One region of the Thermostichus sp. OS-CIW-31 genome, then DNA from elsewhere that is predicted to be linked to it. Evidence: riboswitches for the same ligand, from Rfam matches in the RefSeq annotation. Region 1 holds a riboswitch; each other region holds the start of a gene.
The links. Region 1 has a riboswitch for cobalamin ahead of ACVWY9_RS13165 (sirohydrochlorin chelatase). Riboswitches for the same ligand answer to the same signal wherever they lie in the genome.
Positions count from the first base shown of each region.

Region 2: it holds a riboswitch for cobalamin, as region 1 does, so the genes downstream of both, ACVWY9_RS06500 (TonB-dependent receptor plug domain-containing protein) here and ACVWY9_RS13165 (sirohydrochlorin chelatase) in region 1, are expected to answer to the same signal.
Region 3: it holds a riboswitch for cobalamin, as region 1 does, so the genes downstream of both, metE (5-methyltetrahydropteroyltriglutamate--homocysteine S-methyltransferase) here and ACVWY9_RS13165 (sirohydrochlorin chelatase) in region 1, are expected to answer to the same signal.

Region 1 covers NZ_JBSSDA010000029.1:11,655-19,419, reverse strand. The annotation lists gene ACVWY9_RS13170 (hypothetical protein) at 1-794, opposite strand, end outside; gene ACVWY9_RS13165 (sirohydrochlorin chelatase) at 892-1,935, opposite strand; cobalamin riboswitch at 1,966-2,101, opposite strand; gene ACVWY9_RS13160 (heavy metal translocating P-type ATPase) at 2,229-4,544, opposite strand; gene ACVWY9_RS13155 (heavy-metal-associated domain-containing protein) at 4,657-4,851, opposite strand; gene ACVWY9_RS13150 (DUF5340 domain-containing protein) at 4,911-5,150, opposite strand; gene trpC (indole-3-glycerol phosphate synthase TrpC) at 5,216-6,136, opposite strand; gene hmpF (pilus motility taxis protein HmpF) at 6,400-7,765, shown strand, end outside.
Region 2 covers NZ_JBSSDA010000008.1:53,553-61,317, reverse strand. The annotation lists gene ACVWY9_RS06525 (DUF502 domain-containing protein) at 1-664, shown strand, start outside; gene ACVWY9_RS06520 (TIGR03792 family protein) at 661-1,011, opposite strand; gene aroA (3-phosphoshikimate 1-carboxyvinyltransferase) at 1,047-2,381, opposite strand; gene rsmH (16S rRNA (cytosine(1402)-N(4))-methyltransferase RsmH) at 2,616-3,527, shown strand; gene ACVWY9_RS06505 (hypothetical protein) at 3,704-4,228, shown strand; cobalamin riboswitch at 4,850-5,002, shown strand; gene ACVWY9_RS06500 (TonB-dependent receptor plug domain-containing protein) at 5,045-7,015, shown strand; gene ACVWY9_RS06495 (DUF1636 domain-containing protein) at 7,144-7,551, shown strand; gene ACVWY9_RS06490 ((2Fe-2S) ferredoxin domain-containing protein) at 7,563-7,765, shown strand, end outside.
Region 3 covers NZ_JBSSDA010000011.1:23,119-30,883, reverse strand. The annotation lists gene ACVWY9_RS08055 (cell division ATP-binding protein FtsE) at 1-284, shown strand, start outside; gene metE (5-methyltetrahydropteroyltriglutamate--homocysteine S-methyltransferase) at 462-2,726, opposite strand; cobalamin riboswitch at 3,183-3,387, opposite strand; gene ACVWY9_RS08045 (ABC transporter substrate-binding protein) at 3,636-5,261, shown strand; gene ACVWY9_RS08040 (ABC transporter permease) at 5,246-6,247, shown strand; gene ACVWY9_RS08035 (ABC transporter permease) at 6,244-7,137, shown strand; gene ACVWY9_RS08030 (ABC transporter ATP-binding protein) at 7,142-7,765, shown strand, end outside.

The sequences.
Region 1 (7,765 bases):
TCCCGCAAAGCTTGCAGCTCCTGTTGAGTTTGCTCCAGTTGCCGGGCTTTTTGCTCCTGTAAGAAGCGCAGCCTTTGATTTTCGGACGCCGTGCGACGCAGAACGTGCTTGAGTTTCTGCTTCTGCTGCTGAAGCCGAGTCCGCCTCACCTCCAACTGCTGCAGTTGGATTTCTTGGAGTTCCAGTTCTATTTTCAGAGTGGCGACCTGCATCTGGAGTTGGCGAAGTTTTTGGTTGAGCTCTGGCTCTGGTGTGGGTTTTGCCGACTCAGGGCTTGGGGAAGAAGGTGATGACAATTCTTGTAGGGGCTGCAACTGTTGGGCCTTGGCCTGCGAAGCTTGATCCTGGTGCTGCTTGCCCTGCAGTCTTACTTGAGTGTGTTCGCTTACTTCGGTTTCAGTTTCCGTCTGCTGCTCAGCTTGATCAAGAATTTGTCGATCGCGGATCTGGGTTTGAGGATCCTCGTCAACCGACTGCAAAGGGAGAGAATCCTCCTCGGGTTGCCGAGGGTTGCCGCCATAATCGGCGGGATCAAAGGGAGACAGAGCCGCTACCAGCGAGGCCCGAAAATCAGTCCAGGAGCCCGACTGCAGACCCATCTGAACCACCCGCCAGGCCCCATAGGAGGCCCCAGCGGCAGCCAGGATCCCAGGGATCCCGGCCAGGGAGAGGGAAACCTTGGGCAGGGTGGGCAGGATCTGATCCAGCAGCCCCACCACCAGAGCGAAGACGAAAATCCCGCTCCCCGCAGCAGCGGCACCCGAGACCCAAGAGGAGCGGGAAAACATCGTCATTGGCTTTTCGTTATCACAATCGCTAGAGCGGGAAAACCAGGTTCAAAAATGGCCTGTCTGCACTCAGTTTATCCCGCCAGCAGCCTCTGTTTCCCTCTCAGGGCACCTGCCATGCCCGTTGGTGGTAGCCCTCTAATTGGGCCCAGGGATCCCCAGCCGCTGCGTGGGTATGGCCGTGGTCGTGGTGAGGGTGGGAATGAGGATGGTGATGGGATCCGTGCCCGTGATGGTGGTGATGATGCTCGTGAGGATGGTGATGGGTATGCCCAGCTCTGACCTCTGCGCTCACGGCCAGGCGAAACTTGCACAGGTGGCAGTTCATTTGGGTTTGGCCCTGCAGGGCTTCCTGCTCCAGTTGCTGCAGGCTGTGCAGCACCGTATCCACAAGGCCCAATTCCGGCAGCATGAGCCAGTCGATTTCCGACTGTCGTTGTCGTTGTTGTTCCACTGCCGCCTCGATTTTTTTCACCAACACCCCCGTAAACAGAAAGTAGGGCAGCACGATCACCCGACGCGGATGCCAGGACGAGGCCCGCTCCAACCCCACAGGCAGGCGGGGATGGGTAATGCCGATAAAGCAGGTCTCCACAGCGGCAAACCCGGATCCTTCCCAAAGCAGCCGAGCCAGTTTACAGGCTTCGGCATTGGCCTCAGGATCGCTGGAGCCGCGACCCACAAATAGGAGCACGGTTTCTGCCTCTGGGATCCGCCGCGGTTGGGCAGCTATCAGAGCAGCCAATCGGTCTCGCAGCAGTTGCAGGATCTCGATGCGGATCCCCAGCGGCCCACCGTAACGAATGCGCAACTGGGGATAGAGGGCCTGCAGGCGATCCAGTTCCATCGTCACATCGAACTTGTTGTGGCGGGCCCCAAACAACAGCAGCGGCAGGACCACAATCTCTTGCCACCCTTGGGCAATACACTGCTGGATCCCTTGGGCGATACTCGGCTCCGTCAGCTCCAGAAAACAAGGGATCACCGGTCGATGGGGAGTGAGGGATTGGTAGACTTGGGCCAACTCCAGAAAGGCTTGCCGCCCTTCAGGGTCGCGGGATCCGTGGCCGATGAGCAACAGGGGCAGGGGGACAACAGGAGACTGCCCAACCGCAAGCGGAGGGGAAACACTGAGGGTATTCAACACAAAAAACTCCGTTCCTTGTGAATCGCAAGGGGTACAGGACAACGGCAGGTGGGTGTTCTGGCTGAGGGAGGGATCCCATCACAGTTGCGTCACAGTGGCGGACTTGCACCGCGCTTTCCCCAGTCTGCCTGAGCTTTTTAAGTTAGCTTGCCTCTTGCCATTCACCAAGCTCCCGGGGGGGATGTTCTTGTCTGCCAGAAGATAGCCCCGAGACATGAGCGGTACGGCAGACTCATGCTCAAAGGGCAGCAAAACTGTTGCCGCGCTAATCCCCCTTGCCCCTGGGAGAGGGCCTAACGCCGGCCCGCTGGTTTGGGGGGCTGAAAGTGTCGCAGGCGCAGGGCATTGGCGACCACCGAAATGGAACTCAGGGCCATTGCCGCCCCGGCCAGCATGGGGTTGAGCAGCCAGCCTGTGAAGGGATAGAGCGCCCCAGCAGCAATCGGGATCCCGAGCGTGTTGTAGATAAAGGCGAAGAAGAGGTTTTGGCGGATGTTGTTGAGGGTAGCCCGGCTGAGTTGAATGGCTGTGGCGACTCCCCGCAGATCCCCCGACATGAGGGTTATATCGCTGGCGGCCATCGCCACATCCGTACCCGTACCGATGGCGATCCCCACATCGGCTTCTGCCAGAGCCGGAGCATCGTTAATGCCATCTCCCACCATCGCCACCCGGTGTCGAGGTTGTCTTAGGCTGCGTATGTAAGCTGCCTTCTGATCCGGACGGACTTGGGCAATTACCCGCTGAATGCCTGCTTGCCGAGCAACCGCTTGGGCCGTGGTGGGGTTATCCCCGGTTAGCAGGATCACCTCTAGGCCCATCTGTTGCAGGTGTTGCACTGCCTCAGGAGAGGTGGGTTTGAGCGGATCGGCAATGGCCAACAGCCCCGCCAGGCTCTGGGATTGGGCTACGCCGATCACCGTTTTGCCCTGGCTTTCCCAGGTCTGAACCCGCTCTGACCAAGAGGGATCACAAGGGATCCCCATCTCCTGTAGCCAGCTCAGCCGACCGATGCGAATCCACTGATCTTCCACCCAAGCCTCTGCCCCACTGCCTACCCTTGCCTGAAAGTGCCAGGCAGGAGGGATCACAATTTTTTCGGCTTCGGCTTTCTGCACCACCGCCTGGGCCAAAGGGTGTTCCGAGTGCCGCTCCACTGCCGCTGCCAGGCGCAACACCGTCAGGGGAGAGGAGCCATTAGCCCAAATATCGGTGACGGTAGGGCGACCTTCAGTCAGGGTGCCAGTTTTGTCCAAGACCACCGTGCGCAAGTGGTGGGCCAATTCCAGGCTGTCGGCACTTTTCACCAGGATCCCCAATTCTGCCCCTCGTCCCGTGGCCACCAGGATCGAGGTGGGGGTCGCCAACCCCAGCGCGCAAGGGCAGGCGATGATCAGCACCCCAATTGTGTTCACCAAGGCCAGTGTCGGGTTATCGGCCAGCACCCACCAGAGCACAAAAGTTAGAACTGCCACCCCAATCACCGCCGGCACAAACCAGGAGGTGACCCGATCCGCCAACTGTTGAATCGGAGCTTTGGATCCCTGGGCTTCCTGCACCAGGCGCACGATCTGGGCCAGAACCGTGTCTTTGCCCACCCGCCGCGCCTCCATCACAAAGCTGCCCGTCTGATTCAGCGTTGCCCCAATCACCTCATCCCCCGCCGACTTGAGTACAGGCAGGCTCTCGCCGGTCACCATGGACTCGTCGAGGGTGGAGGATCCCTCTAGAATGACCCCATCCACCGGCACCTTCTCTCCGGGGCGCACTCGGATCCGATCCCCCACCTGCACTTCCCGAATCGGAATATCCTGCTCCACCCCATGGCGAATTACCCTTGCCGTTTTCGGTTGCAGCCCGATCAGCTTGCGAATGGCTTCGGAGGTTTGCCCCTTAGCCCGTTGCTCCATCCACTTGCCCACCAGAATCAGGGTGGTGACCACCGCCGACACCTCATAATAGACATCCGGGTGCAGTCCTTGCCGGTGAAAATAGTCGGGGAAAACCGTTGGGAAAACAGAATAGAAAAAAGCCGCGCTCGTCCCCAAGGCCACCAGCGTGTTCATATCCGCTGAACGCCGTTGCCAAGCAGCCCAGGCTCCCCGGTAAAAATGCCTGCCCACCCAAAACTGCACCGGAGCCGTCAGCAGCAACTGCAACCCAGGATTGTGCAGCCACATGGGAAAGCCCGGGATTTCCATTCCCAGCATCATCGGCAGGGATCCGATCACCAGCACCGTGCTGATGCCCACCCCCATCGCCACCTTCAGCTTCAATTCCCGTTCTGCGGCCCGTTGGGCGATCCGCTCTGGGTCTGTCGGATCGTCCAGCTGCCAATCCTCCTGGATAAGGCGCGCCCGATACCCCGCCCGCTCCACCGCCCGAATCAGCGCCTGCGGATCCACCAGCCGGGGATCCCCTTTGACGGTGGCCTGCTCACTGGCAAAATTCACGGATCCGGAGGATACTCCCTGCACCTGAGTGAGGGCCTGTTCGATGCTGCGGGCGCAGGAGGCACAGCTCATCCCTTGCAGGGCCAACTGCCAAGTGCCCTCAGGAGAAGGCGCAGAGGCCGATAGTGCACCCGATGACCCTTTATGGGCAGACATGGCAACACCTTGTTGATGAAACGACAGCTACTCTCCACCCTGGGCAGGGCGAAGGCAGCCATCTGTACAGAAATTCAAAACAGACGCCCGACCGTTCCCGGCCCAAAATTGACTAGGCCGGGGGATATCCCACCTGGGTGAGGGCCTGCCGCAAATCGCTCACAGACCGCCCAGAAGTAATCCGCACCTGTTTGGTTTTGGGATCCCCTTCCACCTGGGCCTGGGGATCCAGTTGCCGCACCGCTTGCGCAATGGTGTCCACGCAAGCCGCACAGGCCAGCTTGGGCACTGTCAAAACAACCTGCATCTTGGAAAACCCCCCCAATGCCACTGAAAGGATGCTAAACCTTACAGTGGGCTGGAAGGTCAAGAGGGAGGCTGAGGCTCGTCCATATTCCAGCGGTAGTCCACCTGATAGCCCCGCTGTCGCCACTCTTCCTCCAGTTGCACCTGTTGGGTGAGGGCTTTGCGCAGGGAGTTGATCAGCTCTTGCGTGCGGCCTCGGTTGCCAAAATCCTGTTCTTCCACTGCCGGAAAGGTTTGCCGCTCCAACACCCGCAGCAGAAATTCGTAGTGGATATGAGCCGGCACAGGAATACGTTTCATCGGTCTGAGCAATCCTTAGAGATCCATTGTTCTTAACAGAGATCCATATGATGGAGGGTTCTCATTCACTGAGATGACAACAGGTGGCGCACAGCTTGGCCGGGATCCGGCTGGGTCACCAGCGCTTCCCCCACCAGCACAGAGCGCACCCCCCAGGCCCGCAACTGCTGCAAATCGGCAGGGGTATGGATGCCGGACTCGCTGACCACAGGCAGATCGCCAAGGAGCTCCGAGTGGGCGGCCAACAGGTTGCGCGTTGTGTTTAAGTCCACCGCAAAGGTTCTCAGATCGCGATTGTTGATGCCAATGAGCACCTGCCCCCTGGAGTCTTGCAGTTGGGGCAAACGCAACACCCGCTGCAACTCTTGGGAAGTGTGCACCTCCAGCAGAGCTGCCATGCCCAATTGCCGAACCAGCTTGAGAAAATAGCCCAAGTCCGCATCCGAGAGAATGGCGGCAATCAAGAGCACCGCATCTGCCCCCAGGCTGCGGGCCCAGAGGATTTGGTAGGGGTAGAGGATGAACTCCTTGCAGAGGATGGGGATCCCTACTGCCTGACGGATCCGGCGCAGATACTCGCCGCTGCCCTGAAAGAACCGCTCATCCGTCAGCACCGAGAGGCAACTGGCCCCACCGGCTTCATAGCTCTGGGCAATGGCTACCGGGTCAAAGGGATCCCGCAGAACGCCGCGGCTGGGAGAGGCTTTTTTGACCTCGGCAATAAGGGAAACAGGGTGAGGCGACTGGGTGAGGGCCGCCACAAAATCCCGCACCGGCGGAGCCTGATCCAGTTGCCGTTGCAATTCCTTGAGGGGAAGCTGCTCCCGTTGCCGCTCCACCTCCTGCTCTTTATGCCAGACGATCGCTTCCAAAATGTGGCGCGGTTTGGCTTCCGGCGCTGTTGTCTGGTACACCTGAGAGGCTACGACCACCGGCGGGGCAGGAGAACGCCGACGAATAGAAAGCGGCTCACCTTGCAGCTCCATACAACCCCCGAACACAACTCTACACCACACCCTAGACTACTTTAGTGCTCGGCCAGCGGTTTGAATAGCTACCCCAGGCATCCCCAAAACTCATCTGGCGAAGGCGTTTTTTTTACCCTATGGTTGAGTCTAGAAAGGTGGTGTAGTCTTTATGCGCCTCGGCGAGCCATGTTCTGGCGGCCGTCCATTTTTCCCCGGCCAGGGGCAGTGGCTCGGTGGGGTCAAGGCTGGTGCTGTCCATGCTGTTTTAGAGGAGTTCAGGCGTGCTGTACCTAGCAGAGCTATCCAAGCCGATTGGATTTGCCAAGTCGTCTCTGCAATTGCTGGCCAAGCAGCAGCAGGACAATACCTGGGTGGCCGTGAACGAAGAATCCATTACTTTGGAAGGCCGCATCGCCCAGGAGGCTGGGCGCTTCAAGGATGGGTCATTGGTGCTGGCGGAAATCTCCGGCAACCGTCAGGTCGCCCGCATCAGCGAAGCCGCTCGCCAACTGGTGACCTATCTGCAAAACTTCAGCCAACTTCAGCTCAGAGCCCGCAGCCAGGAGGAGGAGATCGAGGTTTGGAAACAGTCCCTCACCTTTCAGGCCCATGAGCTTAAACGCCGCGAGATGGATCTGGCAGCCCAAGAAGAAGAGGTGCAGCGGCTGTATGAGCAATACAAGAGTGTGGAGGAAGATCGCAAACTTCTGGACAGCCTCAAAGAGGAACTGGCAGCCCAGCAAGCTTACTTAGCTGAACAACAGCGCCTGATCGGAGAGCAGCGGGAAGCTCTGAATCGGCAGCGGCAAGAGTTGGAAGCCCAGTTGCAAGAAGCTCGCTCCAGCCGCTTGGGGGAGGCAGAAGCAGCGCAGCTACAGGCTTTGATGCAACAGCTCCAGGAGAGTCTGCATCCGGCTGGGGATCCCTTGGCGCTTCTGCAAAGCTTGAAAAGCCACATTCAGCAGCAGCAGGAGCACTTGAATCAACAGATTGCCCAACTGGAAGCAGAACGTCAGCAGGCCCAGATCCGGCAAGACGAGCTGGATCGGGACTACCGCGCTTGGCAAGAACGCCACACCGCTTGGTGGGGATCCCGACAATCCCTGGAGCACAGCCAAGCAGAATGGCAAACTCGGCAGGGATCCCTGCGAGCCCATCAAGAGCACCTGCAGAGGATTCTCCAGCAGCTGCAATCTCAAGAGAGCCTATACCAGAAAGCCTCTCGTCTGGTGCAGGAGTACGACTTTATCGTCGATGGCAGCAGCAACGGCAGGGCTGGGGAGCCGGCGATCTCGGTCGAGGAGCTGGCGGCTTTGGTCAGCCAACTGCGCCGAGATTACGAGCAGCGGGCGGCCCAGGTCAGCCAGCAGCGGGCCGAACTGGAGCAAAACCGGCAAACCCTGCGGGAGCTGCAAGAGCGGCTGGCCAGCGCCTCTCCAGAGGAGCGGTTTGACATCGAGATGGATATCGACTATGCCCAGTCTGCCTGCAGTGCTTTGGAAGAAGCCCTGCTGCCTCAGGAAAAAAACCTGCAGCGAGAGTATGAAGAGTTGACCCGCCAGGAAGCCCGCCTTAGACAGCTGCAAAATCAAGCTGCTGCCCCGGTTCAGGTCGATATTGGGCCGCTCCTGGAACAGATCGGCAGCC
Region 2 (7,765 bases), on a different contig from region 1:
TGGCTTTCTGACCAGCATTCCGAAGCAGTTCAATCCCATCCAGGGTTTGCACCCGATCTTGATCAACCTCATCGATCTGGCGGTGGGCCTGTTGACGCCGATTGTGCTCATCCTGTTGATTGGCTTCATGGCCCGCAACATTGTCGGCCAGTGGCTGCTCAATCTCAGCGAACAGTTGCTCCATGCGATTCCGGTGGCGGGGCTGGTGTACAAGACCTTGAAGCAATTGGTCAGTGTTTTGTTTGCCCCCAACAATCAGCGCTTTCGGCGGGTGGTGCTGGTGGAATATCCCCGACCAGGAGCTTGGGCGCTGGCCTTTGTGACGGGCACCATTCAAACTCCCATTCGGCCCGATGGGCCGCAGCGCTCCCTTGGCCTGTTTGTGCCCACCACCCCCAATCCAACGACGGGCTGGTACGCCATTGTGCCGGAAGACCAGGTGGTGGAAGTGTTCATGCCGGTGGAAGACGCTTTTAAGATGCTCATTTCCGGCGGCATTGTCACCCCTGAGAGTTTTGAAGCGGGGCTGCAGCGGCGAGAAGGAGCTTTGGCCGTGACCATGCCCAGTTTGCGGGAGCTGGTGGAGCAGGAGCGGGTGGCAGGATCCCCCAGGGCTGACTCGGTGGGCTCTGAGGTAGGTTTTGAGACTGAAGGGATCCCTTAATCCTGCTTTCCTGTCCCTGCAGAAGGGCCGGGCTGCCAGAGCTGGTATTCTTTGGCCTGTTCCAAGCGCACATAAAAAGGCCGCATTTGCCGATCCAATGCCTCCACTTGCTCGGAGGGAAAGGCCTTCCAGTCAGCACGGCTGGCCCAGCGGAGGATGAGGTGGACAAGTTCGGGATCCTCTTGATCCAGCCAAACTTCTTTGCCCAGAAAACCCGGATGCCGGCGCAGGGCGGATCCCCAAACCCGCTCGTCTTGCTCAAGAAAGGCTGCTTGCCCACCGGGAGGAACCCGGAAGCAGAGATGTTCGATGGCGATAGGGCCGGGCGGGCTGGGGCAGGTCGACATAGGAGCAGAGGCGGCAAAGTTAAAGATGGGCCCTCTCAAGACTCCAGGGGGGAAGCAGTCAATCGTTGCAGGGTGGGAATGAAGTCGGGGTAGGAGATGCGGGCACAGTCGGCTCCCCTGAGGAGGGTGGATCCCTGCGCTCCTAGAGCTGCCACCATCAGGCTCATGGCGATGCGGTGATCCTCGTGGCTGTCGACCTCGGCCCCGTGAAGAGGGATCCCTCCCTTGATTTCCAGGCCATCAGGATATTCAGTGACCTGGGCTCCCATGCGGCTCAGCTCTTGGGCTATGGCAGCCAGACGGTCGCTTTCTTTGACCCGCAGCTCTGCGGCATCGCGAATCACGGTGATCCCCTCGGCAAAGGCCGCCGCCACCGCCAAAACCGGGATCTCGTCGATCAGGGTGGGGATGAGATCGCCGGCGATGGTGCAGCCGCGCAAGCGGGCCGAACGCACCCGCAGATCTCCCAGGGGCTCGCCGGCCATTTCCCGGCAGTTTTCAATTTGAATATCGGCCCCCATCTCCTGCAACACCTGCAGCGCACCGGTACGGGTGGGGTTGAGGCCCACATCCCTTAGCAGCAATTCGCTCTCGGGCACAATGGAGGCGGCCACCAGCCAAAAGGCTGCCGAGCTGATATCCCCCGGCACCTGAACTCTCTGGCCCACCAGGCGGGATCCCCCCACCACGGCCACGGTTTTTGTTTCCGGATCCACCTGAATGTTGGCCCCGAAGGCCCGCAACATCCGTTCCGAGTGGTCCCGAGAGAGAGCCGGCTCGGTGACTTGGGTGGTGCCTTCCGCCAGCAGACCCGCCAGCAAGAGGCAGGATTTCACCTGCGCCGAAGCCACCGGGGAGCGATGGTGAATGCCCTTGAGGGATCCCCCTTGTACGGCCAAAGGTGCCAACGTCCCACCGGCCCGTCCCCAAATGCTGGCCCCCATCTGCCGCAGCGGTTCTACCACCCGTCCCATGGGCCGCGAGCGCAGGGAGCGATCGCCGGTGACGGCAAAAAAGCGCCCGGCCTGGCCAGCCAGGATCCCCAGCATCAGGCGCAAGGTGGTGCCGGAGTTACCTGCATCCAACACGTCTGCCGGTTCTTGCAGCCGGCCCAGGCCAACCCCCCGAATGCGAACACACTCGCTGTTAAGCTCCGAAATATCTGCCCCCAGCGCCCGAAAACAGGCTGCCGTACTGCGGGGATCCTCTCCCAGCAACAGCCCTTGGATGGTGGTTTCTCCTTCGGCCAGGGATCCCAGCATCAGGGCGCGGTGGGAAATGGACTTGTCGCCGGGGATGCTCACTTGGCCGCGCAGGCCCTTGGCCGGCGAGAGGGTCAAGATATCAGTAGCAGAAGAGTGAGTCAACACAGCAACCCTGACGGCAGACTTGGCAAAAGCAGGAGCAGTCTCATCATACTCAGAGCGGGACTCGCGCCCCAGAGATTTTGCCGGGGATCCCAAGACAGCCTGTCTTTTGACGGCAACCCCTCTTTTCCCAGAGGATCACCTTAACAACATGGATTCCTCGGTCGGGGCCTGGCCTCGGCCTTTTTTTTGCAGATACTGAACTTTGTAGCAGCAGAAATAGAACCCCCGCAAACCGTGCTTGGCGAGGTGTATCAACACGACTCTGTTTTGACCGAGGAGGTGATGGCCTACCTGCAACCCCAGGGGGGCGGCACTTTTCTGGATGTGACGTTGGGAGGGGGTGGGCACAGCTTGGCGCTGCTGCGGGGGGGAGCTGCCCGAGTGGTGGGGTTGGATCGGGATCCGGCGGCTCTGCAGGCGGCGCAAGCGCGTTTTGCAGCAGAAGGGATCCCCAGTAGTCGCATCCAACTGTGGCACCTCAATTTTGCCGATTTCGATCTGCAGCAGCACGGCTTTCGGGATGAGCAGGGGCAGGGGATCCCCTTCGATGGCATCGTGGCCGACTTGGGGGTGAGTTCGCCGCAACTGGACTGCCCTGAGCGGGGATTTAGCTTTCGCGGAGAGGGGCCGCTGGATATGCGCATGGATCCCAGTGCCGCTCAGGAAACCGCTGCCGATTGGGTTAATCATCGCCCGGTCGAAGAGTTGATCGAGATTTTCACCCGTTACGGCGAAGAGCGATTTGCCCGCCGCATTGCCCATCACATCGAGCAGGCTCGTCCCCTCGCCACAACTACCCAGTTGGCCCAGGTGGTTTGGCAGGCGGTACCTCCGGCAGCTCGGCGAGGCCGCATCCACCCGGCCACCCGCGTCTTTCAGGCGTTGCGCATTGCCGTGAACCGAGAACTGGAGGCTTTAGAAACCTTGCTGGCCCAAGCCCCCACTTGGTTGAAACCCGGCGGCAGGTTGGCCGTAATCAGCTTCCATAGCCTTGAAGATCGCCTGGTGAAATGGGCCTTTCGCAGGGATCCCCGTTGGCAGGTGCTCACCCCCAAGCCCTTGTCCCCTTCCGAACTGGAACGGCAACGCAATCCACGGGCCCGCTCTGCCAAACTGCGAGTGGCTGCCCGCAGCAGTCAGATGTAGGTTTAGGTTGGTTCTCCCGCTCTCAAGAGATCGGCTACCGTGAAGCGGACAGCTGTCCTGCTGAGGCCGGGAATCGGGAGAAGGGGGTTGCTGTTGGGGGGCGCGGGGAACTAGGGTGAAGCGGAACCGGCAGTCCTGCACCGTCGGATCCCTTGGTGTGTGTGAGGTTAAGCCCTATGGTTAGCCAGCCTTTGAACGCAGGTCTTGATCGTCCCAAAAGCCCTCGTCGCCACAGACAGCCTTCTGCTCTGAGCCGACCCCTCTCCGGTACAGTTCAGGCCAGCCGCACCCAACCTTTGAATTTGAAGTTGAAATCAGCCCATCCTCGCAGCCAACATTCGGCTTGGGCAGAACACCTAGGCTGGTGGAAGCAAATCTCCACAGGGATGGCTATCCTCTCCGGGGTTTCAGTGTTGAGCCTTTACAGTTGGACTGTGCATACCCAAAGCCGGTGGAGCCAGCGTTACCAGGTGTGGCAGCAGATGCAGCGCAACGAACGACAGTTTCTGCTGACTCAAGAATCCATTGCCAATTCTCTGCGGGAAATTGCCGACCGCTCCGAAATGGTGCCGCTGGTACCGGATCGGATGATCGAGGTGCCGATTGCCTCTCCCAGCCAAGTTGAGCCGGATCCAGCCCACCAGGCAACGGCTTTGCCAGAAATCGAAAAAGCCCCTCTTTTCTATCCGGTTGGGTACTAAATTCATACGGATCCCGCCCATGACGGCTAGGCCAGCGTCCCCATCTTGCTTTCCCAAAAGCTGTGGGTCTTGTGAAGTCTCAGCGTATCTGATACATTTACGCTGAACACTGCTGAACATCACTGTTCAACTATGCAGCGATAGCATTCTGTTTGTTTCCAACCAGAATGGCGGTATCCCGCAAAGCTTTGAGTAGAATACCCAAAGCGCAGTTTCCGTGTCGTCTTACTACCAATTTTCTGCTTTGCTTTGGCTACCATGTTGGCAGACTCGAAAGTAAACAGAAAGATCAACTGGTAGTAATCCGTACTGAGCATATTATACATTATTTTCAGTATGGTTGAGCTTATTATTGACTAGAGTCATGCTCTGTTCTCTAAAAGGCTAAGGGATCCCTGGGCCTCAGGATCTGGAATAGTAGTGGGCTACTCTTTAACTGCTTACAAAGCAAAGAAGAAGTCTGGCCCAGGTTTTCTAAGTTGGTGGGATGTGGCCCATCCAAAGCCCTGGGATTGCCGTTGGGATCCTGTTCACCCCTGGAGATGACATCCCCCCTGGCAGGATAGGAACTCCAGAGCAGGGGATGTATGATGCCTAGCACGGCTTTTTCGGAGCAATCGCAGAGAAAGCTGTACCGACAGGTTGTCCTGGGGATCAGCCAGGGCATGTAAAGGGGAAAGTCCGGTGCAAATCCGGCGCTGTGCCGCAACTGTGATGGGCTTGGGCTAGACCCATGCCCTCAGTCAGGATGCCCGCCTGCGGTTCTGGCTCGCATTTCTTCCGCGTCGCACGGAATCAGGAGCTTCAAGAAAGAAAATGAATCCCATTCTAGGTCTCAGCCTGGCGCTGGGGGGTCTTGTTTTGGGGATCCCAGCGTGGGCGCAGCCGGCAGCTTCCCCGCCCTCAGCTCAAGAGGTTTTGGAAACCGGTGTTAGCGCCGAGATTTTAAATCAACCCGTCACCACACCTTTTCGCCGTCCTGGTTTGCTGCGGGATTCTTCCCGCCCGGTTTACGTCATTACCCGCCAGCAAATTCGAGAGCAAGGGGCAAGAACCGTTCAGGAGGCCCTGCGCTACCTGCCCGGGATCCTCAGCGACGGCACGGCGGGAACCCAGTTGGGAGCCCTTAGCTCCCAGTTTATGCGGGGAGGACGAACGGCCCAGGTGTTGGTGCTGTTGGATGGCCGCCCCATTAACGACCTGGGCTTTTTTGGCGGGTTCGATCTGTCTCAGATCACTACAGATGTGGTCGAGCGTATTGAGATCTCTCCAGGTGGGGGCTCCACCTTATACGGCTCCGATGCCGTTGGCGGGGTCATCAACATCGTAACCCTGGAGCCAAAGCCGGGATCCGAGACCGTGCTGGAAGCGGCTATCGGCAGCTACGGCCTCAATGAGCAAGGGATCCAGAACCGCGGCCAGGTGCAGGATCTGGGCTGGGTGGTCAGCTATCGCCGTCTGCAGAGCAACAACGACTTTCCTTTTGAAATTAGGCGTTTGGGCAAAGCAGGCAGGCGGGAGAACTCGGCAGTGGAGTACCACAACCTACAAGCCAAACTCACCTGGCAACTGGCAGAAGGCCAGGTCCTAACAGGAAATGCCCTTTATCTCAATAAAGCGTTTCAGGTGCCCGGCAGCACCGAGTTTCCCTCCCCCGATGCAGGGCAAAACACCAACGACCTGCTGTTAGATCTCAGTTGGCTGTGGGATCAAGAGAGGGGATCCCTGCAAGCCAGGGTATTTTTTGACGACCTCAACTATCGCTTCAGCGCCCCACAAAGCCAGGGATCCCGGGATGAGATCCTGCGAACGGGGTGGGGATCCCAACTGCAATACACCTGGAAGGCTGCTGAAAACCTGGAGCTTACTCTAGGAGCAGACTACCGATCCATTTCAGCTCGCAACACCACCTTCTCCTTTGCCAGGGGATCCACCAACGTCAACTATGACAATACTGTGAATCAGGGGGCATTCTTCGCCCGCCTGGATTACAGGCCACAGCCCAACTTTTATCTCAACTTAGGTGTTCGCCAAGATTCGAGCAATCTGGTCAACGGTTCGGCCACCTCTCCTGCCGCAGGGATCCGCTGGGTTTTGGCAGAAGGCACCACCCTGAGGGCCAATTATGCCGGCAGCTTTCGCACCCCCTTGATCTCAAACCTGTTCTTTCGGCTGCGCGGCTTTTTTGAAGTCGACGGCAACCCCAATTTGCGACCGGAGCGGGGAGAGAGTTTTGACATTGGCCTGGATCAGGCTTTGGGAGATTTTGGCCTACTGCGCTTGACCTTTGCCCATAACCGCATCCGCGATGGCATTACCTTTGTCAGCACTGGCCCGCGCAGGGGAACCTACGAAAACATTGAGCTCGTGGAATACACGGGCTTGGAAGCAGCCCTGGATTTGCGATTGGGGGAAAACTGGACTCTTTTTGCCAACTACACCCTGAACGATCCCATCATCCGCTCGGCGCTGGATCCCAAAGCGGTTGGCAAACAGCTAGCCTTCGTGGGAGCAGACAGCTTCAACCTGGGCCTGAGCTACCGCGATGCAGAGGATCGGTATGCCTCAGTTTTCCTGCATCACATTGGCACTTTCTTTACCAACAACGCCAATACCCAATCTCTGCCCGGCTACACCAACCTGGCTCTGCGGGGAGGGATCCCGGTAGCAGAAAATCTCGCTCTAGAAGTGGGGGTTGATAACCTGCTGGATGAGCAATATGAGGTTTTCCCCGGCTACCCCGGAGTGGGTCGCACCGTTCGGCTTAATTTAAGGGGCCAATTTTAGAGCGACTTGAGGCTGACTTTTAGCTGTCTAACTCACTGCTGAATCCTTGGCCAAGACATTGAGATCGTCTTTGCCTCTTCTCACACCCTTTGCTTGGACAGAAACCTATGACTATATCAAGGAGCACCATGTCTCGATCAACTTCCCAGTTGCCCATCCAAGCTGGCAGCGCTGCCCAGCAACCCAGCAGCCATTGTCTTTGGGTTTGTGTCACTTGCGGATCTCGGTGGGTTAACGGCCAAAAAGAAGGGATTAGCAAGGGAGAAATGCTGCTGTCTGCCCTGCAATCTCAAACCCTCAATCCTCAACTGACCCTGAAGCCGGTTGCCTGTATGAGCGGCTGCAGCCATGCTTGTGTCGTTGCGTTGGCAGCACCTCAAAAGATGACCTATGTTTTTGGAGATCTCGATCCAAAAGATGTGGATCTCATTCTGCAGACAGCAGAGCTCTACCTCACCAAGTCAGATGGGATCCTACCCTGGGCCGAGCGCCCTCTCAAAAAAGGGGTGATTGCTCGTATTCCACCACTGCACTGAGGAGCTTTCTCATGGCCACTTTTACCCCCTGGATAACCCCCCTCCATCAAGCTTGGCAGGAAGTTTCTCTGACGGGTTGGACAACCCTTTATGAAGGGATCCCTGCCCACATCGACTGCTTGGGGCCGTTGCTCTACGAGCTGTTTCAAGAGCACTGGGCCGAGATCCAGGTGGGCCATGTGGCGGAAGGCGGGGTGCTGGAGCTGGCTTTCAA
Region 3 (7,765 bases), on a different contig from region 1:
GGCTGACCGAAAAGCGAGATCACTTTCCCCATGAGCTTTCGGGGGGAGAACAGCAGCGCCTCAGCCTGGCCCGGGCCATTGTCAACATGCCGGTGTTGCTGCTGGCGGACGAGCCAACAGGAAACCTAGATCCGGAAAACTCCCTCTTGGTTCTCCAGATTTTGGAGCGGCTCAATTCCTTTGGGGTGACCGTCATCATGACCAGCCATGACCCCTATCTGGTGGAGCGGGCCGGCCACCGGGTGGTGCGCATGGAGGGAGGGCGCCTGTATGATCTGCGCTGAGGGGCTACCGGGATCCCTACTTTGCTCTTCACAAGCTTTTTGAGATCCCGGAGAGCAGCTTTGCCGGTTGCATCAGCAGACCGTAGGCCCTAAGCCAGCCGCATCAGCACAACAGCGGCACCGCCCGCGGCGACTTGTCAAGCCAGCCCGACCAGTTACATCAGCGGGTCGTGGGCCTTACTCGCGCAGACCCTCAGGTTGGGTTTCCAGAAGCTCCTCCCCTAGCTGATGAGCGGCAGCCACCATATTTTTCAGTGCGGGGATCACCTCCTCCCAGCGGCGGGTCTTGAGGCCACAATCGGGATTAACCCAAGTTTGCTCCACAGGCAAGTGGGCCAGTCCTGTGCGCAGCTGCTGCAGGATTTGCTCAACGCTCGGCACCGCAGGGCTGTGGACATCGTAAACGCCGTTGCCCACCTGGTGACGATACCCAGCCTGGGCAATTTGCAGCAGGGTTTTGTTGTTGCTGCGGCTGTTTTCAATGGAAAGCACGTCGGCATCCAGCCGCTCAATGTGCTCGATGATGTCCCCAAACTCTGAGTAGCACATGTGGGTGTGAATCTGGGTTTCCGGCTTGGCCCCGCCGGTAGCTAGGCGAAAGGCATCCACTGCCCAGCTGAGGTATTCTGGCCAGCGTTCTTTTTTCAGAGGTAGCCCCTCCCGCAGTGCCGGCTCATCCACTTGCACCATCACCGCTCCAGCCGCTTCCAGATCTGCCACTTCGGCTCTCAAGGCCAGGGCAATCTGCAAAGCCTGCTCCCGCCGGGGAATATCAACACGGGGAAAGGACCAGTTGAGCATAGTCACTGGCCCCGTGAGCATGCCTTTCACCGGCTTTTGGGTGTGGGACTGGGCTACTTGGAATTCCCGCACTGTCATGGGTTGGGGGCGAACCACGTCGCCGTAGAGAATGGGAGGGCGCACGCAGCGGCTGCCGTAACTCTGCACCCAGCCGTGTTCAGTGAAGGCAAAGCCTTCCAGCTTCTGGGCAAAGTACTCCACCATGTCGGTGCGCTCAAATTCCCCATGCACCAACACATCCAGGCCAATCTCTTCTTGAATGCGGATGCACTTGGCAATCTCAGCGTCAATGGCTGCTTCGTACTCCGCCTGCGAAACCTCCCCTCTTTTGTACTTAGCTCGCCACTGCCGCACCTCTGGAGTTTGGGGGAAGGAGCCAATGGTGGTGGTGGGCAAAGGTGGTAGCTGAACCTGCCGACTTAGGCGCTGCTCGTAGGGCAGGAATCGCTCGAAGTCCTGGAGCTTGAGGTTGGCCAAAGCCTGGCGCACTTGGGGGTTGGGGGGGCTAAACTGCGCAAAGCTCTGCCATTGCTGCTGGATTTCCGCCTGCTGGGCAGCAGTGTCTTCGCCGTTGAGGGCTCGCGCCAGGAGAGCTACTTCGGCCAGCTTCTGTTCGGCAAAGCTGAGGACATTTCTGAGGGGTTCCGGCAACTGGGCTTCCAGAGCAGCGTCGTGGGGCACAAATTGCAACGAAGCGGAAGGCTGCACCCGTAGGTTGGGAGCTACCCCCTGCAGCTCCCGCAGGCTGGCCAAGACGGTCTCAGGCTGAACCTTCCAGACATTCCGAGCGTCCACTACGCCAGCACCTAGGATCTGGTCAGCCGGAAAGCCATAGGTTCTTACCAGATCCAGGGTGTGGCCACGGGTAAAGTCAAGGCTAATGCCGGCCACCGGCAGTTGCACCACCCAGGGGTAAGTCTCCCCCAGGTCATCGAAGTAGGTGACCAAGTGGACAGGGATCCCGGCGGTTGCCAACTGGCGGTAGCTCATTTCCACAGCTTCCCGCAGGCCACTTCCCTGGCTGGTAACCAAAATGGGATCGTGAATCTGGACTTCTGGGATCCCCAGCTGTTTTAACTCCTGGAGGAGATCCCGGTACAGAGGAAGGAGCTTTTCCAAGTCCGCCCGCAGATCCCCAGATCGCTGGCTAAGGCAGAGCAAAGTCACTGGACTGAGGACAACGGGGCTGGTGCGCTCCCCTAGGATCCCTTGGGCCCGCCGAACTCTTTCCAAAAAATCCCCAAAGTTAGGACTGGGATCGGCTTCCGGCTCAATTTCGGGTACCAAGTAGTGGTAGTTGGTGTCAAACCACTTGGTCATTTCCAAAGCCGGCAGGCCCTCCCGCCCCCGCGCCATGGCAAAGTAGCGGTCTAAACCCGACAGGCCTCGGAACCGAGAGGGGATCAGCCCCAGCCAGGTGGCCCAGTCCAGTACATGGTCGTAGAGAGTCTGATCCCCTACCGCAATGTGATCAATCCCAGCTTGTAGCTGAGTCTGCCAGGCTTGAGTCTCCAAATCCCAAAAGGTAGCCAGCAGAGCCTCTGACCCTAGGGCACCACTCCAAAAGCCTTCCAAAGCTTTTTTGAGCTCGCGGCGCTTGCCCATGCGGGCATACCCCAATGTCATGGTTTGTGCAGTCATGTTGTGTGCCATCCCAAATACTGAGTTTTCTAATTTTCCTGCGTTCAATTCGCCCTCAACTGGGATCCCGCCCGCCAAGGAAGAAACCGGCTGTTCCTCTCTTGCCTCTGGAACCCCAACAAAACACTGCCTTTTGCGCAAAAAAGATACTCAACGCAGCCAGCGATCGCAGTGGCTACTTGCCAGCCACCAATTGAAGTCAGGAAGCCTGACATCTCACTCTTTCCTTCGCGTAGGCGGGCTGTAGATCTTGATAGATCTTGGTGCAACAGCACCCAAAATTTACTCTCTCCCGGCCAACTGGCTCAGAGTCTTGCTTGGGTTCTTGGACTTATTTCTACTGCTGAGGAGTACCGAAAGCTTGTGGGAGCAACGCCGGGAAAATGCTCAGGATAACGAAAGCAGAAACGAGCTAAAGCCAAGACAGTTACCATCTGTACCTCGCAGATGTTGTGAAGTTTAGAAAAACCATCGGCGGGCATTCTGACTGACACGGTTTTGGGGGACAAGATCTGGATCGGCAGCGAATGACTCTAGAGATTTGCTGCAGAACTTCTCCTAAACCGGATCACAGCTGCGGGACAGCGGCAGATTCTCACTGCTCTTTCCCCGTTTCCTCTGGCGGCTGATCCCCGTCAGAACCGATAGCTGAGCTACATCGTATCACGGAGTTCAGAGACGGGAGTAGAGTGCTTCAATCATCACCAAGCCAGCAGCCTTTGGAGCTACCAGACCTCACCTTTCACCCAGCGGTCTTGCAGGAAGTCATCGGAATCCTCTAAGCATCCTCCCCCCCTGCATTGCTCTCAAGATAAGGCAGTGATAGCTTAGCTGCCATAAGTCTTGTCCAGGAGGCAAGGGGGTTTGCTCCTTTTTGCTTTGCTGAAAAAGCGACAGATCGGGGTTTCTATGGCATCAAGCTTAAAAGTAACTGTGTGGTCTGTGGGCCTCTTCTTGCTGAGCCAGATGTGGGCTGGATGCGCTCAGAATGCTGCTGAGCGGACAGCTTTCGATCCAAAGCTAGCAGGATCCAGCGATCAAATCGTGCTGGCCATTGGAGGGGAAAGGGAAGAAGGATTTGATCCCACCCTGGGCTGGGGACGTTACGGTTCGCCTTTGTTCCAAAGCACTCTGCTGCGGCGGGACGAGAACCTTGAGATTGTAAACGACCTGGCGACTGGCTACACTGTCAGCCAAGATGGCCTAACCTGGACGGTAACCCTACGAAAGGATGCAGTCTTCTCCGATGGAAAACCTGTCACAGCAGCGGACGTGGCTTACACCTTTAACCAAGCAGCTCGGAGTGGTGGTCTGGTCGACCTAACCGCCCTAAAGGAAGCAGTAGCTATCGACACTCATACGGTGGAGCTGCGGCTGCAAAAACCCCAAAGTACTTTTGTCAACCGCCTTATCACCTTGGGTATCGTGCCTCAACATGCCCACGGGCCTGATTATGCTCGCAAACCCATTGGCTCTGGCCCCTACCGACTGGTGCAGTGGGATGAGGGGCAACAACTGATTGTGGAGGCAAATCCCTTATATTACGGCCAGACTCCTGGCATTCGGCGGCTGGTTTTCCTTTTCCTGGAGGAGGATGCAGCCTTTGCAGCAGCCCGAGCCGGACAGGTACACGTGGTTAGCGTGCCTCAGTCTTTGGCTAAGCAAACTGTTGAGGGCATGAAGCTTCACGCCATTCCCAGTGTGGATAACCGAGGGCTGATGTTCCCCTTTCCCCCTAAAACCGGTGCGACAACCCCAAAGGGATACCCCATCGGCAACGATGTGACTTCTGACTTGGCGATTCGCAAGGCGGTCAACTTCGCCATTGACCGACAGGCGCTGGTGGATGGAGTCCTAGAAGGCTACGGATCCCCTGCCTATGGCCCAGTCAGCGGTTTGCCCTGGGAAGAGCCGACCGCCAAGATTGAGGACAACAATCCAGACCTGGCCCGTCAGATTCTAGCTGAGGGAGGCTGGAGCGATAAAGATGGGGATGGGGTAGTGGAAAAAAACGGGCTGCGGGCTGAGTTCACCGTGCTCTACCCGGCCAACGACAGTATTCGCCAAGCCCTGGCCCTAGCTGTTGCAGAAATGCTGCGGCCTGTGGGCATCCGATTCAATGTCGAGGGCAAAAGTTGGGATGACATCACTCCGCTCATGCACAGCAACGTGGTGCTGTTTGGCTGGGGCAGCCATGACCCAACTGAGGTGTACAACCTCTACCACAGCAAAGCGGCCCAGGGGGGATTTTTCAATGCCGGCTACTATGCCAACCCGTTTGTGGATCGAATGCTGGATCTGGCTATGGAGGCCCCCTCTGAAGCTGAAGCTATCCCCTTCTGGCGGGCAGCCCAGTGGGATGGAAAGCAAGGCTTTACTGCCAAAGGAGATGCAGCCTGGGCTTGGTTGGTAAACCTGGATCATACCTACTTTGTCCACGAGTGCTTGGATATAGGCCAGCCGCAGGTACAGCCTCATGGCCATGGTTGGCCAATCACAGCCAACATCACCCGTTGGAAATGGACGTGCAACTGAGGTCAGTTCTGCTGTTTCTGGCTTATAAGCTGACTCGGCTGGGGTTGCTGCTGGCGGCTGTGGCAGTCCTGACGTTTGCCCTGCTCAGCTTCTCCCCTGTTGATCCCGTACAAGCCTATGTAGGGGCCGACATGCTGCAGATCAGCCCAGCCCAACGAGACCTGATTGCCCAGCGTTGGGGGCTGGATCAGCCCATGCTGCTTCGCTTTGGGAACTGGCTTGGGCAGATGGTTCAAGGCAACTGGGGCACCTCAATGGTGTTCAATCAGCCAGTGGTGCAGGTCATTCAACAGCGGTTTGAGCTATCGCTGCCCTTACTGGCAATTGCCTGGCTGCTTTCCGGTTTCCTGGGAGTGGGGTTGGGGGTTTTGGACGCAGCGTTTCAGGGCACTTGGGTTGACCGCGGTATTCGTCTTTACGCCTACACCCTCGCCTCTTCTCCCCCTTTCTGGGTGGCGCTGCTACTCTTGATCGCGTTTTCGGTAGAGCTGGGTCTAACACCTATCTGTTGCGCCGCGCCACCTGGCGCGTTGGCGGAGGAGGTGACTTTTTGGCAGCGCTTACACCACTTGCTCTTGCCTGCTTTCACCCTAACTTTCATCGGCGTTGCCAACATCACCTTGCACACTCGTCAGAAGCTCATTGACGTGTTGCACAGCAACTATGTGCTGTTTGCTCGTGCCCAGGGGGAAAGCCTGGCTGGGATCCTGTGGTACCACGGCTTGCGGAATATCTTGCTGCCTGCGCTGACGCTGCAATTTGCCTCCTTTGGGGAACTGTTTGGTGGCTCAGTGTTAGTGGAACAGGTGTTTGCTTATCCAGGACTGGGACAAGCAACGGTACAGGCAGCTTTGCGCAGTGATGTGCCTCTGTTGGTGGGCATTGTGTTTTTCAGCGCCTTGTTTGTCTATGCCGGCAATACCCTAGCTGACCTGTCCTACCAGATTGTCGATCCACGCATTCGCCTTGGCGGGAGGATAGGATGATCCCTTTTGCATCGCCTCGTGTTGCTGCTGCTGATGCCGATGGGGGGATGAAATTCTCAGAGTCCTCTGTTAAAGGAGAGCGCAGGCGGCAGACTCTGTGGGCAATTGGACTGTGTGCTTTTTTTTTGGTGTCTATCCTCTGCAGCGCTGGGCTTATCGGCGATACCGGACTGAGCCCGAACCTAACTCAGCGGAATCAGCCTCCTTCCCTGGCCCATCCCTTCGGCACCGACTGGCTGGGGCGGGATATGCTGGCCCGATCCTTGCACGGGATGTCCCTTAGTCTGTGGGTAGGCATGCTGGCTGCCGCCGTCAGCGTGGTGATCGCCGCTGTTTTGGGTTTGGTGGGTGGCACGGTGGGAGGCTGGGTGGATGCCTCGATCTGCTGGATGATTGACCTATGTTTCAGCCTGCCTCACCTGGTGGTGCAGATCCTTATAGCTTTTGCTGTCGGCGGCGGAGTTCGGGGAGTCATTGTTGCCGTTGCCCTCACCCACTGGCCCAGCCTAGCGCGCCTGGTGCGGGCCGAGGTGTTACAGGTCAGCAGTTCTGACTATGTCCAGAGTTCTTACCGACTGGGCCGCTCTTCCCTCTGGGTTGCCCGCTACCATATGATGCCTCACATTTTGCCCCAGCTCCTAGTGGGACTTATTCTGCTGTTTCCCCACGCCATTTTGCACGAAGCAGCCCTCTCATTCATTGGGGTAGGTATTTCGCCGCACCTACCGGCCATCGGCATTATTCTGGCCGAATCCATGCGCCACCTCTCCACCGGCTACTGGTGGCTGGGGGTTATGCCTGGACTGCTGCTGCTGCTGTCGGTCAAGGCTTTTGACTGGCTGGGAGAAAACCTGCAGGCCCTTCTCAATCCGCGTACGGCTCAGGAGTAGGGAAATGTTGGTGGTCTCCGGCCTAAACATTAGGTTCAGCCGATACGAGCGGGGGCTGCGCCGCCGCTACCTTCAGGTGATTACAGATCTGGATCTGGAGGTTAAGGCAGGGGAGGTGGTGGCAGTGGTGGGGGCCAGCGGATCGGGCAAAAGTTTGCTGGCCCATGCCCTCTTGGGTCTTTTGCCAGAGAACGCTACCCTGCGCGGTACTCTCCTATTTCAGGGGCAGCCCTTGACCCCTGAGCGGTGTAGGCAACTGCGCGGCAAGGCCATTGCTCTCATCCCCCAGTCTGTGGACTACCTGGATCCCCTCATGCAAGTAGGATCCCAGGTACAGCGGGTAGCTCGGCTCAGCGGTGCCTCCCAAGGCGAGGCCCGTAGAGCAGTGAGCCGCATCTTTGCCCGCTATAGCTTGCCGCCGGGAACAGAGGGCCTCTACCCTTTCCAGCTCTCCGGAGGCATGGCACGGCGGGTGCTGGTATCGACGGCGGCAGTTAGCAGAGCCAAGCTGGTGATAGCCGACGAGCCTACGCCAGGCTTGGACGCGGAGGTGGTGGCTGAGACCCTTGCCCATCTGCGGGAGCTGGCCCAGGAGGGCCGAGGCGTTATGTTGATTACACACGATATT